One region of the Paenibacillus protaetiae genome, then DNA from elsewhere that is predicted to be linked to it. Evidence: a T-box and tRNA genes for the amino acid it is inferred to sense, from the RefSeq annotation. Region 1 holds a T-box; the other holds one or more tRNA genes.
What was found. A T-box is a leader RNA that pairs with one kind of tRNA and senses whether it is charged. The one in region 1 lies ahead of leuS (leucine--tRNA ligase), so its partner is inferred to be a tRNA-Leu.
Positions count from the first base shown of each region.

Region 2: it has a tRNA-Leu gene. The T-box ahead of leuS (leucine--tRNA ligase) is inferred to sense a tRNA for this amino acid. The anticodon was not compared.

Region 1 covers NZ_CP035492.1:1,776,785-1,787,983, reverse strand. Annotated here, with positions in the region: gene ET464_RS08140 (FAD-dependent oxidoreductase) at 1-1,589, opposite strand, end outside; gene ET464_RS08135 (hypothetical protein) at 1,764-1,961, shown strand; gene lplA (lipoate--protein ligase) at 1,958-2,950, opposite strand; gene ET464_RS08125 (sensor histidine kinase) at 3,024-4,955, opposite strand; T-box leader at 5,172-5,387, shown strand; gene leuS (leucine--tRNA ligase) at 5,466-7,904, shown strand; gene comER (late competence protein ComER) at 7,939-8,778, opposite strand; gene ET464_RS19985 (ComEA family DNA-binding protein) at 8,913-9,572, shown strand; gene ET464_RS08105 (homocysteine synthase) at 9,681-10,976, shown strand; gene ET464_RS08100 (deoxycytidylate deaminase) at 11,068-11,199, shown strand, end outside.
Region 2 covers NZ_CP035492.1:462,971-474,169, forward strand. Annotated here, with positions in the region: gene ET464_RS01940 (hypothetical protein) at 1-99, opposite strand, end outside; gene ET464_RS19960 (zinc ribbon domain-containing protein) at 430-630, shown strand; gene ET464_RS20150 (GGDEF domain-containing protein) at 704-1,465, opposite strand; gene ET464_RS20155 (hypothetical protein) at 1,489-1,893, opposite strand; gene ET464_RS01955 (glycosyltransferase family 4 protein) at 2,020-3,180, shown strand; gene ET464_RS01960 (YkvI family membrane protein) at 3,293-4,336, opposite strand; gene ET464_RS01965 (hypothetical protein) at 4,425-5,105, opposite strand; gene ET464_RS01970 (xanthine phosphoribosyltransferase) at 5,302-5,871, shown strand; gene ET464_RS01975 (hypothetical protein) at 5,953-6,279, shown strand; gene ET464_RS01980 (hypothetical protein) at 6,389-6,583, shown strand; tRNA gene ET464_RS01985 (tRNA-Leu) at 6,733-6,817, opposite strand; gene ET464_RS01990 (divergent polysaccharide deacetylase family protein) at 7,079-7,837, shown strand; gene ET464_RS01995 (N-acetylmuramoyl-L-alanine amidase family protein) at 7,802-8,566, opposite strand; gene ET464_RS02000 (YqzE family protein) at 8,747-8,941, shown strand; gene ET464_RS02005 (hypothetical protein) at 8,932-9,831, opposite strand; gene ET464_RS20665 (YqhG family protein) at 10,044-10,361, opposite strand; gene ET464_RS02010 (YqhG family protein) at 10,340-10,987, opposite strand; gene ET464_RS02015 (DEAD/DEAH box helicase) at 10,984-11,199, opposite strand, start outside.

The DNA.
Region 1 (11,199 bases):
CTGTCGTTCTTGTATCCTCCGGATGTTAAATACATGCTGGCAGCGGCGACAAGACCGTTGAAATCTTTATGTTTCTCGTAGTCTTGTGCTTCAATTTTGTTCATCGTTAAATCCATGCCTTGCTTCACCAGCGTTTTTTTCAGCTGATCGATCAGCGGCTCGGATTTGGACAGTTCACGCAGCGTAATGCCGTTGTCTTTCGCGATTTTTACGGCTGCGCCTGCCGCTTGCCCTGTAGCCATGCCAAGCGGAATAACCCGGGCGCTGCCATGCGGAATGGTATCGAAGCTGGCGGATCTGCCGACTACAAGCAGCCCGTCGATATCTTTGGGTACAAGCGTCCGGAACGGCACGCCGTATTGCTTCGGCTTCATCAGTACTGTGCCGGAGCCGCCTGATGAGATGCTTTGAATGTCGATTGGATAAGAACCGTAAGCAATTGCATCCCAGAAGTCTTTGTTTTCCATCAAATCTTTAAGCTTCAAGCGGTATTCGCCGATTAAATGCCGGGATTCCCGGATATACAGCTCGTTAGCCGTTCCGGCATATTCCAGGTTTTTAAACCCGTCGAAATGGCTTTTTAAATAATTAGCGATAAGAGGGGCTTCCTTCTGTCCGATTTCAACCCCTTGAGCAACCGACTGCGGATCAAGGGGGTCAATGTTAAACAGCTGCATCGCATTGATCAGAATCGAGCCATCGTTTTGGCGGCCGATATTAAGACCTCTTAATTTCACTTTTTTAGGGTCGGAAGACGGGTAGTTTTTAGCTTCGTCATAACCCCAGATGCTCATTTTATCCGATCCGGCGTCTTTGTAATGAGCCAGCTCGTTCCAAATTTCCGGCGTAACGCCTTTCATCCGGAATACAAGCGTAGCAACCATCAGGTCGCTTTTGCTGCCGATATCTTCGCGTCCTATCGTAAAAGAGGCTCCTGCGGCAGCGGCAATATCGGCATCCTGCGTAGCGTCGATAACCGTATTCGCATAAATATCTTTTGCCGCGCCGGATTCATCCACGATATGCATGCCGATGACCGTTTTGCCGGAAGCCCCTTTTTGTTCGATGATGGGTGTCATCTTCTGAACTTTCATTTGAAGATCAATGTTTGGCTCTTCTTTTACCATCCGGTAAAACACATTGGCCGCCGTATTGATATCAAACGAAGAGCCTTCCACCTGTTTAAACCATTCCAGGAATATGCCGTTGTTCAGAAAACTTTGTTTGCCAAGCTCTTTATTGATGAAGGATTGCGATGGAGAGTAATTTAAGTCCAGCGTGTTCAGCTCGCCGATTGTCATGAGCCCGCCAAGCTTGTCGCGGTTATGCCCGTCGATGAGCAACACCTTAAGCCCGTTTCTGGCTGCTGATATGGCTGCTGTAATTCCTTCCGGATCCGTACCGGCGACAATGACATCATAATCGTTCTGAATGGATAACTCAGATAATACCGGAAGCAGCGGCTGGGTAACCATTGCGGCTTCGTGTTTGTCTTGCTTTAAATACCATATCAACGTCAACGCCCCAACGAGCATGACGGCCACTGCCAGTGCACTGACTGACCATGTGAGAAGCGGCCTGTTTCTCAAATTAATGATTCCTCCCCATAAAACATACATCCTTAAGCTCCGGCTTATGTACTATTGACGCGCCTAAAGACTAAAATGTTCTAGCATTCTGCGAGTTCCTTAATTTGGAATATATGTCCTCTGTTTAACAGCCATTTTGCTAGAACTTCTTCATTATACTAGCAGAATCGCCTGTTGGCGAGATTTTTCATAAAATGGGAAAATAATAGCGTCGAGAAATGGCGTTTCTTCCCGGTTTCGGGCGAAAAAACAGGAAAAACAGCGGCTTTTATCGCAAAATCAGACATGCTCAAAATGCCCGGAGCGATGATGCGGGCACAAACTCGCTTCATCGCTCCGGGCAAGCCATTCAATTGGAATTGCCTGTATTAAATAAGCAGCGTAAGCCATTCTTCTTCGGTAACCGGCCCAAAATAATAAGACAGGTCAACCGAAGACAACAAGTTTCGCAGCTCGTTGGCGTCGTACCGGAGACCTACAAGCTTGTCCGCAAACTCCGCGCTTTCGCCCCGCCCGAAGAAATCGCCGTAAATGGCAGCCTCCACGATTTTTCCTTCCTCAACCTGCAGTCGCACATCAAAGGTGCCGGCGCCTTCAATCCGTTTGGTTTGGCGGACATTGAAGGCAGGCGAACGGCCGTAGTTCCAATCCCAGTTCCGGTAGCGCTCGTCCGCAAGCTTCCGCACATTCGCCCAATCCTGCTCGCTTAGCTCATAGGTTGGAATCGGAGTCTGATTTTCAAAAATGGTATCCAGCAAATATTGCCTGAACTGCTCGATGGTCATCGGCTCTTTTAGAAACTCTGCAATATTGGCAACGCGGCTGCGAATCGATTTGGTTGCTTTCGAGATATATTTTTCTTTATTAACTTTGAGTGCGGAGACAACATTATCAATTTCCGAATCGAACAAGAGTGTGCCGTGGCTGAACATTTTGCCCCGGGTTGAAAATTGCGCATTGCCGGAAATTTTACGCTCGCCGACCTGGAGATCGTTCCGTCCGGACAGCTCCGCATCAACCCCCAGCTTCCGAAGCGCCGCAGCCACCGGCTCGGTAAACTTCTGGAAGTTATGAAACGACTTGCCGTCGTCTTTCATAATGAAACTAAAGTTAAGATTGCCGAGATCATGGTATACGGCGCCGCCGCCGGACAACCTGCGTACGACATGAATACCGTTCTCTTCTACATACTCCGCGTTAATTTCTTCGACCGTATTCTGGTTTTTGCCGATAATGATCGACGGTTCATTAATATAAAACAGCAGATAGTCGTCATCATCAGGCAGCGAGCGCAATATGTACTCTTCCAGCGCCAGATTTAAAGTCGGATCCGTTATATGGTTATTGTCGATAAATCGCATAGGCCATTTCTCCTTTACTAAACGAATGATCCTATTATACCGCCAAAAGAACGATTTTTCATATCCGGGGCGCTTAATCCGGCGTGTGGGCTTCTTTCTTCGGGGCAGCTGCCGCAGGAAGCCTTATGGCTGCCGCTGTTCCTTCTCCTTTCGTGCTGTTGAATCGCAGTGTGCCGTTCATGGCTTCGATGATGCGGAAGGTGACCATAAGGCCAAGTCCGGTTCCCTTTGATTTGCTCGAAAAATACGGCTCGCCCAGCTTGTTCATCGCTTCCTGGTCGATCCCTTCACCGTTGTCCAGCACGTGGATCACAATTTCTTTGCGCTCGGCCGCTGCATGAATTCTAATCCATCCCTCGCCTTCGGTCGTTGCTTCGAGACTGTTTTTTATCATATTGATTACCGCTTGCTTGAACTTGTCCGCATTGCCTACCGTATACAATTCAGGCTCTGCCACCAGCTCCAGTGTTGCGCTTTGCATAACGGAAAGCGGCTTCAGCATGTCGTAAATGGTGTACAGCTCTTCGGTGATGTTAAAGGTGGCCACATCGTCCATCTGCGGTTTGGCAAACGTAAGAAACTGCGTAATAATGCCGGAAGCGCGGTCCAGCTCTTCAATCGCCAGAGTCAGATACTGGCGGTCTTTTTCGACCGCTTTTTCGCCGAGCAGCTGCAGGAAACCGCGTGTAACCTGCAGCGGATTGCGTACCTCATGCGCAATGGAAGCGGCCAGCTGGCTGATCAGCTCCATTTTCTCCGACCGCTGAATTTCCCGGTTAAACATTTCCAGCTCCTGGGAGTATTGAACAAGCTGATCATGATTGGCGGAAAATTGCCGTCCCATCACAGCGATAAGCGACAGCAAAAAGAGGAGCAGCCCCCACTTCCAGTAGATCAAATGATAGGTTTCATCCTGAAAGTACCGGATGATTTCCAGCATTGTTACAACAGTAAACACTGAATGGCCTACCAGAAGAATAATGGCATCCTGATTGCCTTTACTGGCATAACCGATGGAATGAATCATGAGAATGATGAACAAGATTGAACCCATTATCGTAACCGGCAAAACCTCAAGCAGGCTCAGGCTGATTGAAGGCACGACCGTCTTGCCGAGCACCCATAGCAGTACCAGTATGGCTGTAGCGGGCATCAGCAGCTGCCTAAACTTCTTGGTCATGCCGTATATGCCGGGTCCAAGCACTTGTTCAAAAAAAACGGCCAGTGCCGGCGCAATGAGAAAGAGCGCAATATCGAAGCCTGCAAGGAGCGGTTTGCCGTAAGCGCCGTAATGATGGTAAAAGGCGGGCGAATAAGACACGATGATGACGCCAAGACAAAAAAAGATAAAGCATAACGACATCCACATCGACCGCTGCTCGCGTTTCAAGAAAAACAGGCATGTAACCATCGCTAGCGCGATAAACAAGAAGGAACCGCCGTAAAAAAGCTCAATCAAGCCGAATCTTTCGTATTGAGGCAGCATGTGATAATAATCGCCGACTACCATTTCAGGTTCCAGCGACTGTCTCTCTTCCGACAGCCTCAATAAAATAATGAGGCTGCTCCCATTATCGATTCCTGTTAACGGCAGCAGCGCGTAATTGACATCGTAACCGTAAGATCTTTCTATTTGATAGATCGGATTGTTTTGATGCTCGATAGACACGCTGACCGCAGTGCCGTATACGCGTTTCAGCCATATTCCCGGCGTTGCGTATGGAAGAGGGGGAATTTGAACACGCAATAACAAGGCAGTTGCTTGATTGGCCCGTTTGGTCATCGGGCTGTTTGGATCCGCTTTTTCCCATTTGTTTGGATCAGCATCATCCGCCCATGCCGCCGAGAACGGCCGGCCGCTTTCGTTAAGCCATTGATAGTCCCACTTGGTAATGATCGAAACATTTTGCTTCGACTCGTTATTTAAGGAAACTTGTTGTATCTGAAACATGGTGCCGATTATAAAAATAAGAGCACCAATCATCAGATAATGAGCCGATTTCATCTCAGTCCACTCCAATTTAATTTGTATCATTTTCCAACTTTTTTAATTCGACAACTTTCGAGTTTTCCCTTTTTCCAGAAAATAATATTTTTAGAAAAAAAGGACTGGAAACAAATATGCTCATAAGCTGGTCCGGCGGGTTCTTGTTGAAATCAGCCGTATCTTGACATCCATTCCATGCATCATTATAATCTAAAATAACCATCTTTTATCATATTGAAGGTATTGAAGAGGAGCAGTAATATCGCGGGGCAAGGCTTAGAGAGCCGGCGTTTGGTGCAAGCCGGACCTGCAGCGATACGAACTCGCCTTGGAGCTTTGCGTGCGAGCGCAACGTCTGGCCTGCGTTAAAGGCGACAAGTGAGCGTGAGGCAAAGCATGCCTGCCGCTAACTAGGGTGGTACCGCGTGAGAATAATCTCTCGTCCCTAGCGACAATTCGCTGGGGCGGGAGTTTTTTTTGTAAATGCCGGCAGCTCGTTATTGGAGAATGAGAAGGGAGTCAACTGAAATGGCGCAACAAACGCAAAATAACGGCTACAATCCGCTTGTATTGGAGCCGAAGTGGCAGAAAAAATGGGAAGAAGGCAAGACGTTTCAAACGAAAGAGGATGCGGGCAAACCTAAGTTTTACGCGCTCGATATGTTCCCGTATCCATCCGGAGCCGGCCTGCATGTGGGTCACCCGGAAGGCTATACGGCAACGGATATCGTATCCCGTTTCAAACGGATGAAAGGCTTTAACGTGCTTCACCCGATGGGCTGGGACGCATTTGGCCTGCCGGCCGAGCAGCATGCATTGGATACCGGCAAACATCCGCGTGATATTACATTTAAAAATATCGACAACTTCCGCCGTCAAATCAAATCGCTTGGTTTCTCCTACGACTGGGACCGCGAATTCAGCACGACGGATCCGGATTATTACAAATGGACGCAGTGGATTTTTATCCAGCTGTATAAAAAAGGGCTTGCTTATGTAGCGGAAGTGCCGGTGAACTGGTGCGAGGCGCTGGGCACTGTACTGTCCAACGAAGAAGTTATCGACGGCAAAAGCGAACGCGGCGGCCATCCGGTCATCCGTAAGCCGATGCGCCAATGGATGCTGAAGATTACCGCTTACGCCGACCGCCTGCTGGACGATCTGGAAGAGCTGGACTGGTCGGAAAGCATTAAAGATATGCAGCGCAACTGGATCGGCAAGTCGAAAGGCGCAGAAGTTACATTCCGCATCGACGGGCATGACGAATCGCTGGTTGTCTTTACGACCCGACCGGATACGCTGTTTGGCGCAACTTATTGCGTGCTGGCTCCCGAGCATGAGCTGGTGGATGCCATTACGACCGAAGCGCAGCGCTCCGCGGTGGCCGATTACAAAGATGCGGCAGCGCGCAAAAGCGATCTGGAGCGCACCGATCTGGCGAAAGATAAAACCGGCGTGTTCACCGGTGCATATGCCATCAATCCAGTGAACGGCGCGAAGCTTCCGATCTGGATTGCCGATTATGTGCTGGCAGGCTACGGCACAGGCGCGATTATGGCCGTACCGGGCCATGATACACGCGACTGGGAATTTGCGAAGCAGTTCGATCTGCCGATTATCGAGGTTGTCCAAGGCGGAGACGTTGAGAAAGAAGCGTATACAGGCGAAGGCCCGCATGTCAATTCGGAGTTTCTGAACGGGCTTGGCATGGAAGAAGCGATCAAAGCGATGATCGAGCATCTGGAAGCAAAAGGCTACGGCCAAGGCAAAGTGACCTACCGCCTTCGCGACTGGCTGTTCAGCCGCCAGCGTTATTGGGGCGAGCCGATTCCGGTCATCCATCTCGAAGACGGCACGATGAAGACGATTCCGGAGGACCAGCTGCCGCTGCTTCTGCCGGATGTAGACGCCATCCGCCCTTCCGGCACAGGAGAATCGCCGCTGGCGAACGTTACCGAATGGGTAAACACGGTTGATCCCGAGACCGGCATGAAAGCCCGCCGCGAAACAAATACGATGCCGCAATGGGCAGGCAGCTGCTGGTATTACTTGCGGTTCATCGATCCGAAAAACAACGACGAATTGTGCTCAAAGGAAAAGCAGCGCGAATGGCTGCCGGTTGACCTGTACATCGGCGGAGCGGAGCATGCGGTGCTTCACCTGCTGTATGCCCGTTTCTGGCATAAGGTGCTGTACGATCTTGGCATTGTGGAAACCAAGGAACCATTCCAGAAGCTTGTCAACCAAGGGATGATTTTGGGCACAAACAATGAGAAAATGTCCAAATCCCGCGGCAACGTCATTAACCCGGACGATATCGTAGGCGAATTTGGCGCCGATACGCTCCGTATGTACGAAATGTTTATGGGTCCGCTGGAAGCGACGAAACCTTGGAATACAAACGGCGTGGAAGGCATTTACCGTTTCCTGTCCCGCGTATGGCGCTTGTTTGTGAACGAAGACGGCCAGCTGAGCGGCAAAATGACGGACGGCGAAACGACGGACGCGTTCAAACGGACCTGGCACCGCACAATCAAGAAAGTAACGGAAGATTACGAGAATCTGCGTTTCAATACGGTAATCAGCCAGCTGATGATTTTTGTCAACGAAGCTTACAAAACCGACGTGCTGCCTCGTAAAGCGATGGAAAACTTCGTTCAGCTGCTTTCGCCGATCGCTCCGCATATTGCGGAAGAGCTTTGGGAGAAGCTGGGCCATAGCGAATCCATTACGTACGAGCCGTTCCCGGTTTATGATGAAGCTTGGACCGTTGACCAAGAGGTCGAGATTGTCGTTCAAGTTAACGGCAAAATTGTGGAACGCGCATCCATTGCTGCAGATATGGAACAAGCCGCGATGGAGCAGCTTGCCAAAGAGCTGGATAAAGTAAAAGAAGCCATTGCAGGCAAAACGATCCGCAAAGTCATTGCAGTTAAAGGAAAGCTCGTCAACATCGTAGCGAACTAAGCAAAAGCAACATAGAAGAGGTGAGCGGCCTGACTCAAGGACCGTTCACCTCTTTTTCATTAAACAGATCTTCGACTTTTTCGACGTCTTCGCGGAATTTATCATGTGTCGTATGCACCAGCCTGGTAAATACGCCCGGCAGCTCCTGCCGTAATATGTCCAGCGCTTGCGCGGTAATGCCGCCAGGCACGGAGACCCGGTCCTGCACTTGCGCCGGCGTCATTCCGCCTTCGGTAAGCAGCAGTCCGGTCCCGAGCAGCATTTCGCTGGCGATCCGGGTCGCTTCTTCCCGTTCGATGCCGGTTTGTTCAACGGCAGCTTCGATGAACTGCTCCAGCAAATGGGCAAAAAACGCCGGTCCGCAGCTGGAAATATCGGACACAATGCGAGTGTAAGCTTCTTCAATCCGCAGCGGCGCGCTAATCCGGCCAAGCAGCTGCTCCAGCGTATCGCGGTCCTGGTCGGTTACCCTTGTTCCGTATATGCAAAGCGTTGCGCCGCTCCATACATAATTGGTAATGCTTGGAATTACTTTTGCGATTTTGCAGGGCAGCTTCTGCTCCAAATGCTCGATAAGAACAGGGCTGGTAATGGAGATTAACAGCTGTTCCGGTTGAACGGAAGAAGCAATTTCAGCAACGACTTTATGAAATTCAAGCGGCTTGACGCACAGGAATACGATCTCGCAGCCTTTTGCCGCTTCCGTATTGGTAAGGACGGCCTTCAAACCGGGAAATCGGCGAGCAAGCGCTTCGGCTTTCGAGGGGGTCCGGTTGCTCACTTTGATCTGCTCGGGAGCGAGCGCATCCGATGAGATGAGAGCTTCAATCAGCAAGCTGCCCATTGTTCCTGTTCCGATAAATCCGACATTCATCCATGGAACCTCCAATCCCGGCAAGCACGGCTTAGTATCATGCTATATTATGAAACGGCGCAGTTCACCTGCTCCTTTACCTTATTCGAATGGTAACAAGAGTATGTCACTTTATGCGAAAAGGAGAAAAGACGATGATCCGGACTATAAATGGAAGAATAGCCGCAGCTGCCGGCTGCGGATTGCTGGCAGTTATCTTTTTTGTCATGGCGATGCAGCATCCAAACCATGAGCCGCCGGGATGGACGAAAGTGAACGGCGCGGCATCCGCGGCGTTGGATGAGCTGGAAGGCATAACCCCGGAAGGCGGCGACGCCAGAGAGACAGACGCCGGCAAAACGGATGGCGCCGGAGCGGAGAGGGCTGGCGGCGCTGGTGCGGCCGGAACCGGTGCGGCGGGAGAAGCCGGCAGCAGCGGTGCTGCAGATGCAGCTGCGGCAGGGCAAGAAGCGGCAAACGGGACAGGCGGCGCGGCTGTAACTGGATCTGCCGGCACAACGACAGGCGGTTCCGGCGCAGACGGGGCGGTTGAAGCGCCGTCCGGAGCGGAGGCGGCGGGGACAGCGGGGACGGGTGCAGCCTCCGGCAGCATGGCAGGAAAGCTGGATATTAACAAAGCAACTGCGGAGCAGCTGGATGCGCTTAAAGGTATTGGCCCGTCGAAAGCCCAGGCTATCGTGGCGGACCGGGAGACCAATGGGCCTTTTCGCTCAGTAGATGATCTGCTAAGAGTGAAGGGGATTGGAGAGAAGCTTCTGGCCGACATTAAAGACAGCATTGTAGCAGGACCATAATTGTGAGAGAATGGTAACAGCTTGTTCCAAGGGGAATTTTTCCGCTTTGCAAGCCTCAAGGCTTATGCTTGTCGGCCTATTACAGTTTTTCGAAGGAGTTGTCATTCTATGTCAAATGAACAAAAGCTCTCTCTTGAAACGTTATCCGTCCACGGAGGACAAGAAATCGATTCCGCAACTTTTGCGCGTGCAGTGCCGATCTATCAAACGACCTCTTACGGGTTCAAAGATACGGATCATGCGGCAAACTTGTTTTCGTTGCAGGAATTCGGCAACATCTACACTCGAATTATGAACCCGACCTCGGATGTGTTCGAGAAGCGAATCGCCGCACTGGAAGGCGCGCCGGCCGCTTTGGCTGTCGCTTCCGGACAAGCTGCCATTACGTATTCGATTTTAAATATTGCCGGCAGCGGAGATGAGATCGTATCTTCCTCCAGCTTGTACGGCGGCACTTATAATTTATTTTCCCACACGTTTGCAAAACTCGGCATCAAAGTGCATTTTGTAGATTCGTCCGACCCGGAAAATTTCCGCGCACTCATTAACGAAAACACAAAAGCGTTATATGCTGAAACGATCGGCAATCCAAAAGGCGACGTACTCGACATCGAGGCTGTTGCAGCAATTGCGCATGAGAATGGGATTCCGCTTATTGTGGACAATACGTTCCCGAGCCCTTACCTTCTTCGCCCGATCGAACACGGCGCGGACATCGTTGTTCATTCGGCTACCAAATTTATCGGCGGCCACGGGACGTCGATCGGCGGCGTTATCGTTGACGGCGGACAATTTGACTGGAAAGCAAGCGGCAAATTTCCAGGCTTGACGGAACCGGACCCTAGCTATCATGGTGTTGTATACACGGATGCGGTTGGACCGCTAGCATACATTATCAAAGCTCGCGTCCAGCTGCTGCGCGATATGGGAGCTGCGCTTTCGCCGTTTAACTCGTTCCTGCTGCTGCAAGGGCTGGAAACGCTTCACCTGCGTATGGAACGCCACAGCTCCAATGCTTTGCGCGTAGCGCAGTTTTTGGAGGAGCATGAAGCGGTGGAATGGGTAAACTATCCGGGACTGGAAAGCCATCCGTCGTATGGCGCGGCTCGCAAATATTTGCCGAAGGGGCAAGGCGCGATATTGACATTTGGCATTAAAGGCGGTATTGAAGCGGGCAAAAAACTGATTAATGCCGTTACGTTGTTTTCCCATTTGGCTAACGTAGGCGATTCGAAGTCGCTCATTATTCATCCGGCGAGCACGACGCATCAACAGCTTGGCGAAGCGGAGCAGCTTGCAGCAGGCGTAACGCCGGGTATGGTTCGCTTATCCGTCGGAACGGAAGGCATTGATGATATTATTGCGGATTTGACACAAGCGATTGCGGCGAGCCAGCAAGCGTAACGTCTGCTCCGGCGTCATCCTTTGCGCAGCAAGGGTAAGCAACGGACACGGGCAGCAAGATTGAAGGCAACAAGAGAAAGGAAGATTCAATATGGCTACATTAACGTTTGAAGCGGAACGCAAGGATTGGGATACCTATTTTATGGATATTGCGTATATGGTATCGACGCGTTCCCGTTGTCCCCGCAGACATGTCGGAGCGCTGCTGGTCCAAGGCAAGAAG
Region 2 (11,199 bases), 1.3 Mb from region 1:
GGCAGAGCCGGCAGCATAATCGATAAGGGTCCCTTCGATCACTCGCGGGAGATGGATGGCGACGAATACCGGCTTTGCGGTCCTTGTTTCTTGTACCATTACGGGCCTCCTTTATTATTGTCCTCTCATACCTATGCGCCGCAAGGCTTGTTCCAAAACCAGTTTCCTTTCTATTCTTTCGTTCAGTTGCAGCGATGCTGCGAATATAATGAAACCAAATATGTCATGCCAGCCGGCATGCGGAAGGGAGCATCTTAAGATGCGTTGTCCTTGGTGTCATGAAGAAGTGGAGCTTCGGAACGACAGGACTTGCCCCGCTTGTAAAAATGACGTACCGGCAAATATGGATTCGGTTCATGCGCACGCTGAAGAGGTCACCCCAGCTGAAAATTTGGAACAGCTTATTGAACAGAAATTCCGCTGCTCCAAATGCAGGGGGCTACTTGTTCGGTTAATGAAGTGGCGATGACAGGCGCCGGCATCAGCAAATGGCTGGATATTCAGCATCGCCATTATTTGTTTGTATCCTGCTTAAGCTGCGGCTATGTAGAAGTGTACAACCCGGATATTCTGGCAGGGGACGGAAGAGGAAGGGCCAGCACGATACTCGATATTTTGTTTGGCGGCTAACACAACGCATACAGGATGGCAAAACGAAAAAACAAGGCGTTCCGCTGAGCGAGGGACGCCTTGTTTTCTTTGCTTATCCGGAAACCGACGCGGAAGATGAACGCGTTCTGACACCTGGCATTTTGCTGTATAACGTTACTTTATTTTTGCCGGTTGTTTTCGAATGATACATCGCCTGATCGGCGAGCTTGACCATCTCCTGCACGGTTTTTGCATCCTTCGACGTACCGACGCCCACGCTTACTGTAACGATGGTTTCCATCTCGACCCGCTTGCGGATCGCTTCCGCTACTGCCTCCGGCTTCACACGATCATGTGTAATGCAGGCAAGCAGCTCTTCGCCGCCGTACCGGCCGGCTGTGCCGATTCCGCTTGATTCTTCTTTAATAATTTCCGATACCTGCTTCAGTACACCATCCGCTTTATGGTGGCCTTGTGTGTCGTTTAATTTTTTGAAATTGTCAATATCGCAAAAAATAACGGCAACGCCCTTGGATCGCTTCAGCAGTTGATCTGCTTTGGACTGAAAATGCCTGCGGTTGTACAAGCCGGTTAACCCGTCCGTGATCGACGACTGATACGTCGTGCGCAGCCGCTCGATCACCCATTCGAATAGAAGCAGGAACAGCAGCGAGAAATAAACGACAGGCAGCACGCCGTCCAGTATGATCAAGCCGTCCGCTTCGCCGTGAAATACATAATCGTTTGCAAGCTTCGCAAGCTCATAAATGAAATACACAATTAAAGAAGCCGAAAATTTAAGGTTTAGCTCTACGCCTCTAGTATCCAGCAAGATCATAAACGTTACGATCAGCCCATAGAAATTAAGCGCCAAAAAATGAAGATCGCTTGCTTCGCTTAACGGGCGGCCGCCCGGAGGGCGAAAAACAGCTGTGCGGCTGCAATCAGGAACGCAGCGGCGGTCATCACAATAAAAGGCGTTGCCTTCAAGCGGGCGGACCGCTGGGCGTAAAGCCTCAACAATACATAGTTGATATTGATGAAAGCGGCGGTCTGCAGCAGCGAAGCCGACAGCTGCAGCCATGGATGCGCATCATGGCCGCTGTAAGGAGCAGCCGTAACCAGAATGCGCTGGATCATGAATACCGGTATGGATAAAATAAGCAGCCTGTAATTTTTTTTGTTGCGATAGCTGGCGTAAAGCCGGATGGACATAAAAAGCATAAGCACTAAAATCGTGATAGCAGAAGCGGAGCAAAAAATTTGCCCATTTGGACCTGCCAGCCATGTTATAATTGTCATGAGCAACCACCATTACTTCATTTGATAATGTTGCAATAATAGAAACATATGTTCTACTATATCATAGTTATATTTGAACAGCCACTATAGGCTGCGATTATTCGCCTGATCAAGGAGGTAGGAACGTTGAATATTTTACAAGCTTTGTTTTTTCCCCCGGAGCAGCCGGGCGGCGTGTCCTCCATGGTCCCTTACATTCAAGAACGCTTTAACAAGCTGGGCTGGGAGATGGAACTGTTCTCCTTGCCGAAACGAGTGCGCGGCAAAGGACAAGAAGAAGTCAAATTTGAAACGTTCGACCATACTCCCTTTATCGGCAGCAGTCCGATAATTGATAAGTATTTGCAGACGTATCGGGATTACGTATGGTGGACCAAGCTGCGCCTCAAAAAATCGTACGATATCATTCATGCCCATCATCCGATCGCGGCGCTCGTTATGAAGCAGCTTTATCCGGATACGCCGGTGATGATGACCATCCATTCCAGCTTTGAAAGAGAGCTGATTCTGAACGGCCGGATTAAAGAACACGGCGTGGAGCATCAATTTTTAACCGCGATATATGGCGAGCTGGAAGCGAAAATGGATAAAATTTTAACCGTCTCCGAATCGTTCCGGAGTTACGTCGCGCCTTATATTAACGAGCCGGATAAAATCAAAGTGATCCCTAACGGATTTGATGAGAAGCGGTTTAAGCCAAGTCCGCATGAGAATGCTGTTACGCAGTTTATTACGGTGTGCCGGCTCGTTCCCGCAAAAGGGATTGATGTTTTGCTGAAAGCTTGCGCGGAGCTGAAGCGCAAAGGTCATCCGTTTGTCCTCCATATTATCGGCGACGGGCCGATCCGTCCGGAACTTGAAAAAATGGCGGTTGAACTCGATCTGTACGACGATATTATTTTTTACGGCTATATGCTTCATCCGGAGGAATTTATGCCGTTTTTCGACGTGTTTGTGCTGCCTTCTCGTGCGGAAGCATTTGGTTCGGTGTTTGCGGAAGCGGCGCTTTGTTTTCTCGCGCTGATCGGCACCAACGTCGGCGGTATTGCGGAGCAAATCGAAGACAGCGTAAACGGCTTGCTTGTGCCGCCGGAAGATCCGGAAGCGCTGGCCGATGCTATGGAGAAAATGGTAGTGGATCCTTCATTCCGCTACGAACTGGCGCGCTCCGGATGGGACCGGGCCAAAAAAGCCTACTCGCTTACAAGAGTCATTTCACAGCTGAAGAAGGTTTACTTGTCATTGAACCAAGCGGAGATTTCTGCTGCGGAAGATCCGGAAACCTGATTAACATGAAGCATAAAGCATAAAAACGTCTGCTAGCCTCCGCTGTTGACTCGGAGCGCTTGCAGACGTTTTTTTTTAGTTGTGTGCGGCAGCTGCATTTATCTCTTATAGGTTAAACGCGTCTTGCCATTCGTTTGCGGATCATTAGGTACAGCCAGCCCATGCTGATAAAGCCGAATACAGGGTAAAGCGTCGAGAGAAGCGGGCCGAAGCCAATTTGGCTGGCCAAATAACAGATCATCAGAATGCTGAATGTAATCAGGCTGCGCGAGCCTCCCGTCCGCTGCTGCAGCTGAAGGGCAAGGCCGTATATATCTGCAATTAGCGTTGTGAAAATTTCGGCGAAAATAAGAAACGTATATACAAGCTGCACACCGTAGCCAAGCTGTTTGGCAATGCCGCCCATGGGGATTTCGTATTGCGTGACGCCGGGCATATGCGCCGATAAAGCAATGTGGCCTGCCAGCAGCAGAAACCCGATGCCCGCTCCTCCGACCCAGGAGCCGATTATGATCGCCTTGCGGTCGTTTACTTCTGCGCCAAGCGGGACGAGCACCGCCTGCGACATGGACAAGTTAAACGCGGTGTATAAGAAAGGAGCGGCAAGCGCGGACCAGAACGGCTGGTCGGTCGGCAGCGTCAGGAACCGGTCCGATTCCGGCATATGAAACGTATTTGTCATGACAAGAAAGGTGAACAGCAGCATAAGCGGGACAATAACCGCATTAACGGCCAATATGGCCTTCATCCCTTTACGCAGCAGGAAGAAGCAGCCGACCATCGTAATAAGCAGCCCGGATTGGTAAGATATATTCCAGTTTTCATAAAAAATTGTACCGGCTCCGGCCAGCATAACAGCAGTTACGCCAAGCAAAATAAAGAGCATAAAGTGACTGATCCATCGTCCGTAACGTTCGCCAAACAGCACTTTGTTCAAATCCTCATATGATTTGGCTTTAATTTCACTGGAGAGCAGCATCATCTTCATGCCCAGCCAAACAAACATCACGGTGGCGACTGCAATCATCGCCGTCCCCCAGTAGCCAAACCGGGTAAAAAACTGAATAATTTCCTGGCCCGTAGCAAAACCGGCGCCAACCACCGTACCAATATAGGTGGCTGCAATTTGAAGCACCTTACCTGTTCGTCCCAGCATAGCGAGCCCGTCCTTCCTTCAAGCTTTCATTTAAGCATATGAAAGCAGTTGGACGGGCATGACAGGTTGTTGAAGCAGGAACATGCCATTAATCGGAAAGCAGTTTCAACGAGACGACGGCGCCGGCTTCCGGATCCAGATCAAGCAGCAGACTTGCGCCTTTAGCTTCGTAGGTTAAACGGTAAGCAGTCTGGGAAGAAGGCTTGCCCAGCGTTTGAATGGCGGCTTCCGGCGTTGAACCGATTTGAAGTTCGCCGATGCCGCTCGGAATGAGGCTGCTATGAATTTCAATAAATTGAACGTGCTGCTCGCTGCTGACGCCAACAGAATATCCCTCATATTCGTAAACGGTAACCGTTTTGTCGCCGTCCGGGAGGTCGTAGCTGTCCGAAGGGTTCCCGAAACGCTCCTTCAAGCTGCCGAAGAATTCCCCGATGGCTATATTCATAAGGGCGGGCTTGTCCTTATTCCAAGCAGAGGCGTCGCTTGCACCGGGATGAAGCTGTTCAGCGGCAGCGCCGCTGACGGGTTCCTGCTCGCCGCTTTTGGGCGTCTGGCCCGGACCTGTTGCATGGACGCCCTTCTCCTCGTTGTGAACATTGGCCAAATACGATTTTTGCGGGCTGTCGGTCACCGGGTATACCTCATGATCGCCTATCATAACGGAGCTTTCAGGAAGATAGCGCGGACTGCTCTGACAGCCGGCTGCCGCCAGCAGCAGGACCGCAGAAGAACCTATGAGCAGATGCTGCAAGGCGATACGTTTCATCTCTTCCTGCCTCCTTAATCATCAGTTAATGCCGTTTCTCATTAAACGTCCAAAGATGGAAAAAGTTTCTTTTTTTGAAGCGATTTGAAAAGGTTAAGCTGCTGTAAAGCGGGTTCTATGATTCCGGTTGCTTATATCGCACGAATTGTGGTACGTTATCGAAAAGGAATTTGTAGTCGAAGGGAATTGGATAACGATGGACATTTTAAAACAAAAAATTATCGAACATGGCGATGTATTGTCAAACGACGTATTGCGTCTGGATGCTTTAATCAACCATCAGGTTGATCCAAAGCTGGTGATGGAGATGGGCAAGGAGTTTGCGCGCATATTTGCCGGAGAACAGATTACAAAAGTTATTACGATTGAATCGTCCGGTATCCCTGCTGCTTTCGCAACGGCTTTGCAGCTGGAGGTGCCGATGGTGTTCGCCCGCCGCAAAAAAACGCTCATTGCCGATCCGGATGCTTATTGCGAGCGTGTGCCTTCCTTCACGAAAGGCATCGTAACCGATATTATGGTGTCCAAAGAGTATCTGTCCCCGAATGACCGGCTGTTATTTATTGATGACATTATTGCCAATGGAGATGCTGCGCGGGGGCTGGTGAAAATTATCGAGCGTTCGGGCGCGCATCTGGTCGGGCTTGGCGTTGTGGTAGAGAAAACATTCCAATCCGGAGGGAAATCGCTGCGTGAGCAAGGCGTTCGGCTGGAGCCGCTCGTTCGGATTTCTTCCTTGAGCAACGGCGAAATTACATTTGAGTAACAAGTACCAATTAGAAATTCCTTTTCCCGTATGCCGTTTTCGCTTATAATGTAGAAGTGACGAGGGGAGGCAGAAAAAATGATGGAGAACATGTCAAACGATTTTATGAATACGAAACTGTCCGACGCCAAAGTTCACTTTGAACGCGCGCTCGACTGTAAGCATACGGAATTTGACGATCTGTATCCGTACATGATTGAACATCCGCAATTTTTCTGGTATAAACGTTATGTGGCCTGGTCGGAGCTTCTTACGATTGTGAAGCTATGCAATGAATTGGATATGGAATGGCGTTCCGAATTTACCGAACGTCAGGCGGAATACATTGACAAACGCGTTATGTCATCGCGCGTGCTGGATGAATGGTACGAAACCGAAACCAACGATTCCAAAGAACATGTTGGTTAACTCGCATTCTATATAAGACCCCGTTTAGCCGCCCTGGCTAAAGCAGGGGTTTTTCTTTTACATAACCCGCTTCAATATGCATTGGGGCTAAGCCTAAGGAGGAATCGCAATGATTACAGAGGAAGAGCTGGACGGCTATCGTCAAAGCGGCGAAACGGTCCGTGTTATCCGTGATGAGATGGAAGTCAATGATGTATACGGCATTATCGTGGCTTGGGATGAGGAGTCCGTTGTCATCCGGAAGCCAAGCCGGCGTGTCGTCAAGCTGAGCAGGGGCTACCGCTACGTTCCGGCCGGTCAATAAACCAAGCAGCCAATAGCGGAAGCTCCGGGTTTTGTTCCGACAAACGACCTGTGCGCTTCCGCTTGCCGCTTCTCTATCGCAAAGCCCAAAAAGAGCCGCCCTCTAAGCAGCTGAAAACCTGCGTTGAGGACGGCTCTTTTGGTTTAGGATGCGGTCGAGAGGACTCGAACCTCCACGGGGGGTTAGCCCACACGGACCTGAACCGTGCGCGTCTGCCAATTCCGCCACGACCGCATAAACAATAAACTGACATTTATTAATATAGCACCGGGGTGGACAAGCAGTCAAGCTTTCATTTTGCGACTTGCTGCGAGCGCTCAAGAAAATAATGGCATAATTTTAGGCGGATGCACAAACACTGTAAAGGCGGCTTTGCCGCGATACGGAAAGAGGAAGGTGCCATATATGAAGCAGGGTACATTACGCCATAAAGGGCAGAAGCGAGAAGGGTTCAAGCAAGCGGCTCGCCTGATCGCGGCTGCGGCGGCTGTGTTGATGCTGGGCTGCGGCGGACAAGCCTATGCAGCACAACCAAACGAACCGCAGGCCAAACGGCAGGTGGCGATCGTAATCGATGACTTCGGCAACCGGATGGACGGAACGGAAGAAATGCTGAAGCTCCCGGTCAAAATTACGGCGGCCATTATGCCTTTTATGCCCACGACGAAAGAGGATGCGGAGCTGGCCTACCGGCTTGGCCACGATGTCATTGTTCATATGCCGATGGAGCCTAACAAAGGGCTTAAATCCTGGCTTGGCCCCGGTGCGATTACAGCCGATCTGAGCGATGCCGAAATTCGCAGCCGGGTGGAAAATGCGATCGATAACGTGCCGCATGCGATTGGGATGAACAACCACATGGGCTCCAAAATCACCGCCGATGAGCGGATTATGCGCATCATACTGACCGTATGCAAGGAAAGAGGGCTGTATTTTTTGGACAGCCGCACCACTTGGAAAACGGTCATTCCGAAAGTAGCCGGGGAGATAGGCGTACCGCTCGTATCCAATGAGCTGTTTCTGGATGATATTTATTCGGAGCAGCATATTTTTAAACAAGTCGGCCTGCTGAAGAAACATCTGGAATCCCATTCCAGCTGCATTATAATCGGGCATGTCGGCGTTCCCGGCAAAAAAACAGCCGGGGTACTGAAACAGTCGATCCCCGGCATGATGAATTATGTTAACTTTGTCAAAGCATCCAGCATGCTGCCGGCTTCACCGGGTCAGCCATTTGTATTGCCGGATGCCTGAAGCAATGGCAGCGGCAATACGATTCTGCTGAAGCGGATCGGTCAGCATATGGCGATCCGCTTCATTGCTGAGAAAACCCATTTCCACAATAACGGCTGGCTGCTGAACGCGCCGCAGCAGGTAGAAAGGTTTGCCCTCCCGCGGCAGTGTGCGGGATTGCTGCTGGCGGTTCAGCGCATCCTGAATGCAAAATGCGAGCAGGGCGCTTTCGCCGCTGCTTTGGTGCAAGACCAGCGGCCCGCGTTCCGAGCGGTCTTTAGTCCAGTTCACATGAAGGCTGACGAGCAGCTCGGTCGGAATTTCCTCCGTCAGCTGACGCCGCTGGGACAGATCTTTACGGTGACGCGATGAAGAGGCATGCCAGCGGTTATCGTCGCTTAACGCATAATCGCCCGTCCGGTTCAGGACGGTAATGATACCTTGGCTGCGTAATAACAGATACAGTTTTTTGGCAATGACGAGGTTTATGTCTTTTTCTAAAATCGTGCCTGTTAATGTTCCGCTGTCAATTCCTCCATGGCCGGCGTCAATAAGCACAACCGCAGAAGGCAAATGAAGCTGCAGTCTTTCTCTGCTGTCAGCTCCATTATTGTGTCCGCTTCCCTGCACCTCGCTGCTGCCCGCTGTTCCGCTTTCCGGAGTAGCGGCTGCAGCCTTGCTTGGCGCGGTGCCAAAGGTAAACAGCAGGCATAACGCCATCAAGGCGTTTGCCATTGGTTGATATCGCATTTTGGTTCCTCCGCCATGATGAAGTCAATGGTTGTAGCGTGGCTTTTCGGAGGCAAACTCATACATGTTTACGGCAAGCGGCTTCGGGGAATGCTCTAAATAAACAAAAAGCTGCCGTCAGAGATTCCGCGCCTCGAGCGCGGGCGCCTCTGCCGGCAGAGAAAAAAGGCGGTGAAAATAATGGCAGGCGAAAACGAATATATCAAATATTTGACCCAACGGTTCGTCACCTATATGGACACGCCGCGCGTGGAGCGCAAGCAAACGAAAGTGCAGGAGAAAGCCGAACGCGAGCATTGGGTGACAAGATGGTTTGGCGTCGGGGCATACGGCGTCGTGTTATGGTGGAGAAGGCAAGTTCACCGTCAAAGGTAGAAGCCGCCTAGTTCATGGAGCAGCTGAAGCGGAATATAACGCTTGCTGCCGTCTGCTTCCGCTGCTTCAAGAGCGGCATACACCGTTTGATTGGCCCACTGCTGATATCCTGTAACCGCCCACACATAGCGGTATGCCTGATCGAAGCTTTCGGATGTATAAATAAGCTGTTTATGCTCCTTTAACAACATCTTCAGCTTGTCTTCCCCGGTATCGGGCAATGGTTGGCCGAGCAGCCAGGGCAGTGTGTAATAAGGGTTAAAAGAAGAATTCGCCGCTGAATCGGTTATATCGGCCAGCCCGATAGCCGGGAGTTGAAATAACAATTCGCTCCAGCGCTGCTGTTCTTCGCTTTGTGCTGCCGCCCAGGTTTGGCTGTCTACCGGCAGCCCTTCTCCGCTAAAAGCATCCGCATATTTCCCGTCCAGCTTCCAAGCCGCCATTAAAGGATGAACATAGATTTGATCCTGAACAGCCGCAGATGAAGGAATAAGTTCAAGGCGCTTTAGCGCCAGCTCAAGCATTGAAGCATCAAATGGGGGACGGCCAAGCCCATATTCGCCTAATTGGTATTGCTGTACATTATTGTTGGCAACCGCATTGACGACCAGGTAACCGACGCTGCCGTTGTCCTTCCGGACAATAACCAGCCAGCCATGCGTGCCTGGCCCGAGCGGATTAATGGAATAAGACGCGTTCTTCCAGCTTGCAAATTCAGGCTGCTTGGCGATGGCGGCGATCCATTCTTTGGCCGATTGCTCCACCTCGGTAGGGATGCTGCCTGTATTGTCCGGCGCGGCGTAAGTTGTCCAATTGAAGGGAGCGCTTACCGTTCCGAGCAGCAGCAACAACAACATTACCGTAAACCGGTATCGCTTCGAAAGGCTCATTCGACTTAACCTCCTGTCTCTATAAATCGCTGTAATGGGCATATCCGGTCTAAAAAACGGGAAGCAGCGCTTGTCCGCTTCTCCGCTGTTGTCTCATTGTAGCAATTCGTCAGAAAGAATACTGTTGCAACCTGTCAGGCACGAAGCGAAGCTTCGGGTTCTATTTTTGCCGTATCGGTGCGAATCGCGTCTCATTCCGTCTGATCGCCTCTTTATTCGATGCCTTCCAAATGAAAGATGCCGCAATTAATGGCGGATGCCGTCACGCGCGGCTCGTATTGCCAGCGGATTTCCGCCACGCGCTGATCATATTGCTCTTGAATGGCGTCTTTTCGCTCGCCTTCGGCATGCTTCAGCAGCGGTTCGTAATAAGAGTCAACCTGCGACAGCTCTTCGGCGAGCCTTGCCGATGCGCTTTCCGCCCAGCTGTAATCGTAATCCCTCAGCTTGCGCTCCAATGTCTGTTCAATTATGCTTAACGCTTTGCCGAAGGATAAGCCGTTTTTCGTCACATAAATATTGGCGGGCAAGCGGGGGTAAGCTTCAGTTCCAGCAGCCGGTCATGAAACCGCTCCATCAGCCGGCCTGTCGCCAGTGATACGCCAAACGAGTGAATCTCCTCGCGTTTGCGGTCGCAAGCGAATTCGACGCGTATATTAACGCCAAGCCATGCCGTATAAGGCGTTGATTGCAGCGGGAACTGCTGCCGTCTATCCGGTTCCTGAAACAAATAGACGTAGCTGCCTTGGGATCTGGCCGCGCCAAACAGCTGCTCCAACTTGCGCGAGCCGAAATAAACGTCCTCACGCGGAACCCGCGAATGCTGGAGAGCCGACGGGTTCAAGAAACCAAACGATCGGGATAATGCCGATTCGGCAGCGGCGTCAGCAGTGCCGGATTCCGCTTGCTTTTGCTGCCCTTGCTGCTCCTGAACCGCATCATATTTAGCTTTATCCGTCACGAACAAAAAAGTCATCGTTTCCGGTTCGGCGCCGGTCCGGTCGACAAAACCCCAATAATACGGCCGGTTGGTCAGCTCGCGGTCCGCTTGCGGCGACAGCTTCGCCACCAAGTGATGCGGGGATTTCTCAAGCACTTGGCAGCCAGTTGCATCTAAATAACGCTGCACGAATTTGTGTACCTGCTTCTCGTTCACGGCTGCACCTCCACCGTTTGTCCCAAACCGTCGAAAGCGCGGAACGTGGATGGATTAAGCACGCCGCTGTGGCTTTCTTCTTCCCGGAGCCGGGAGGAGATTGATGAGCCAAGCTGACTGATTTTCTCGCGCAATTCATTGTTGTCGCCGGCTTCCAGCATCGCTCTGGCAAGCCGCTGCTCAATGGATTCGTCTCCGTGCTCCAGCTTCTC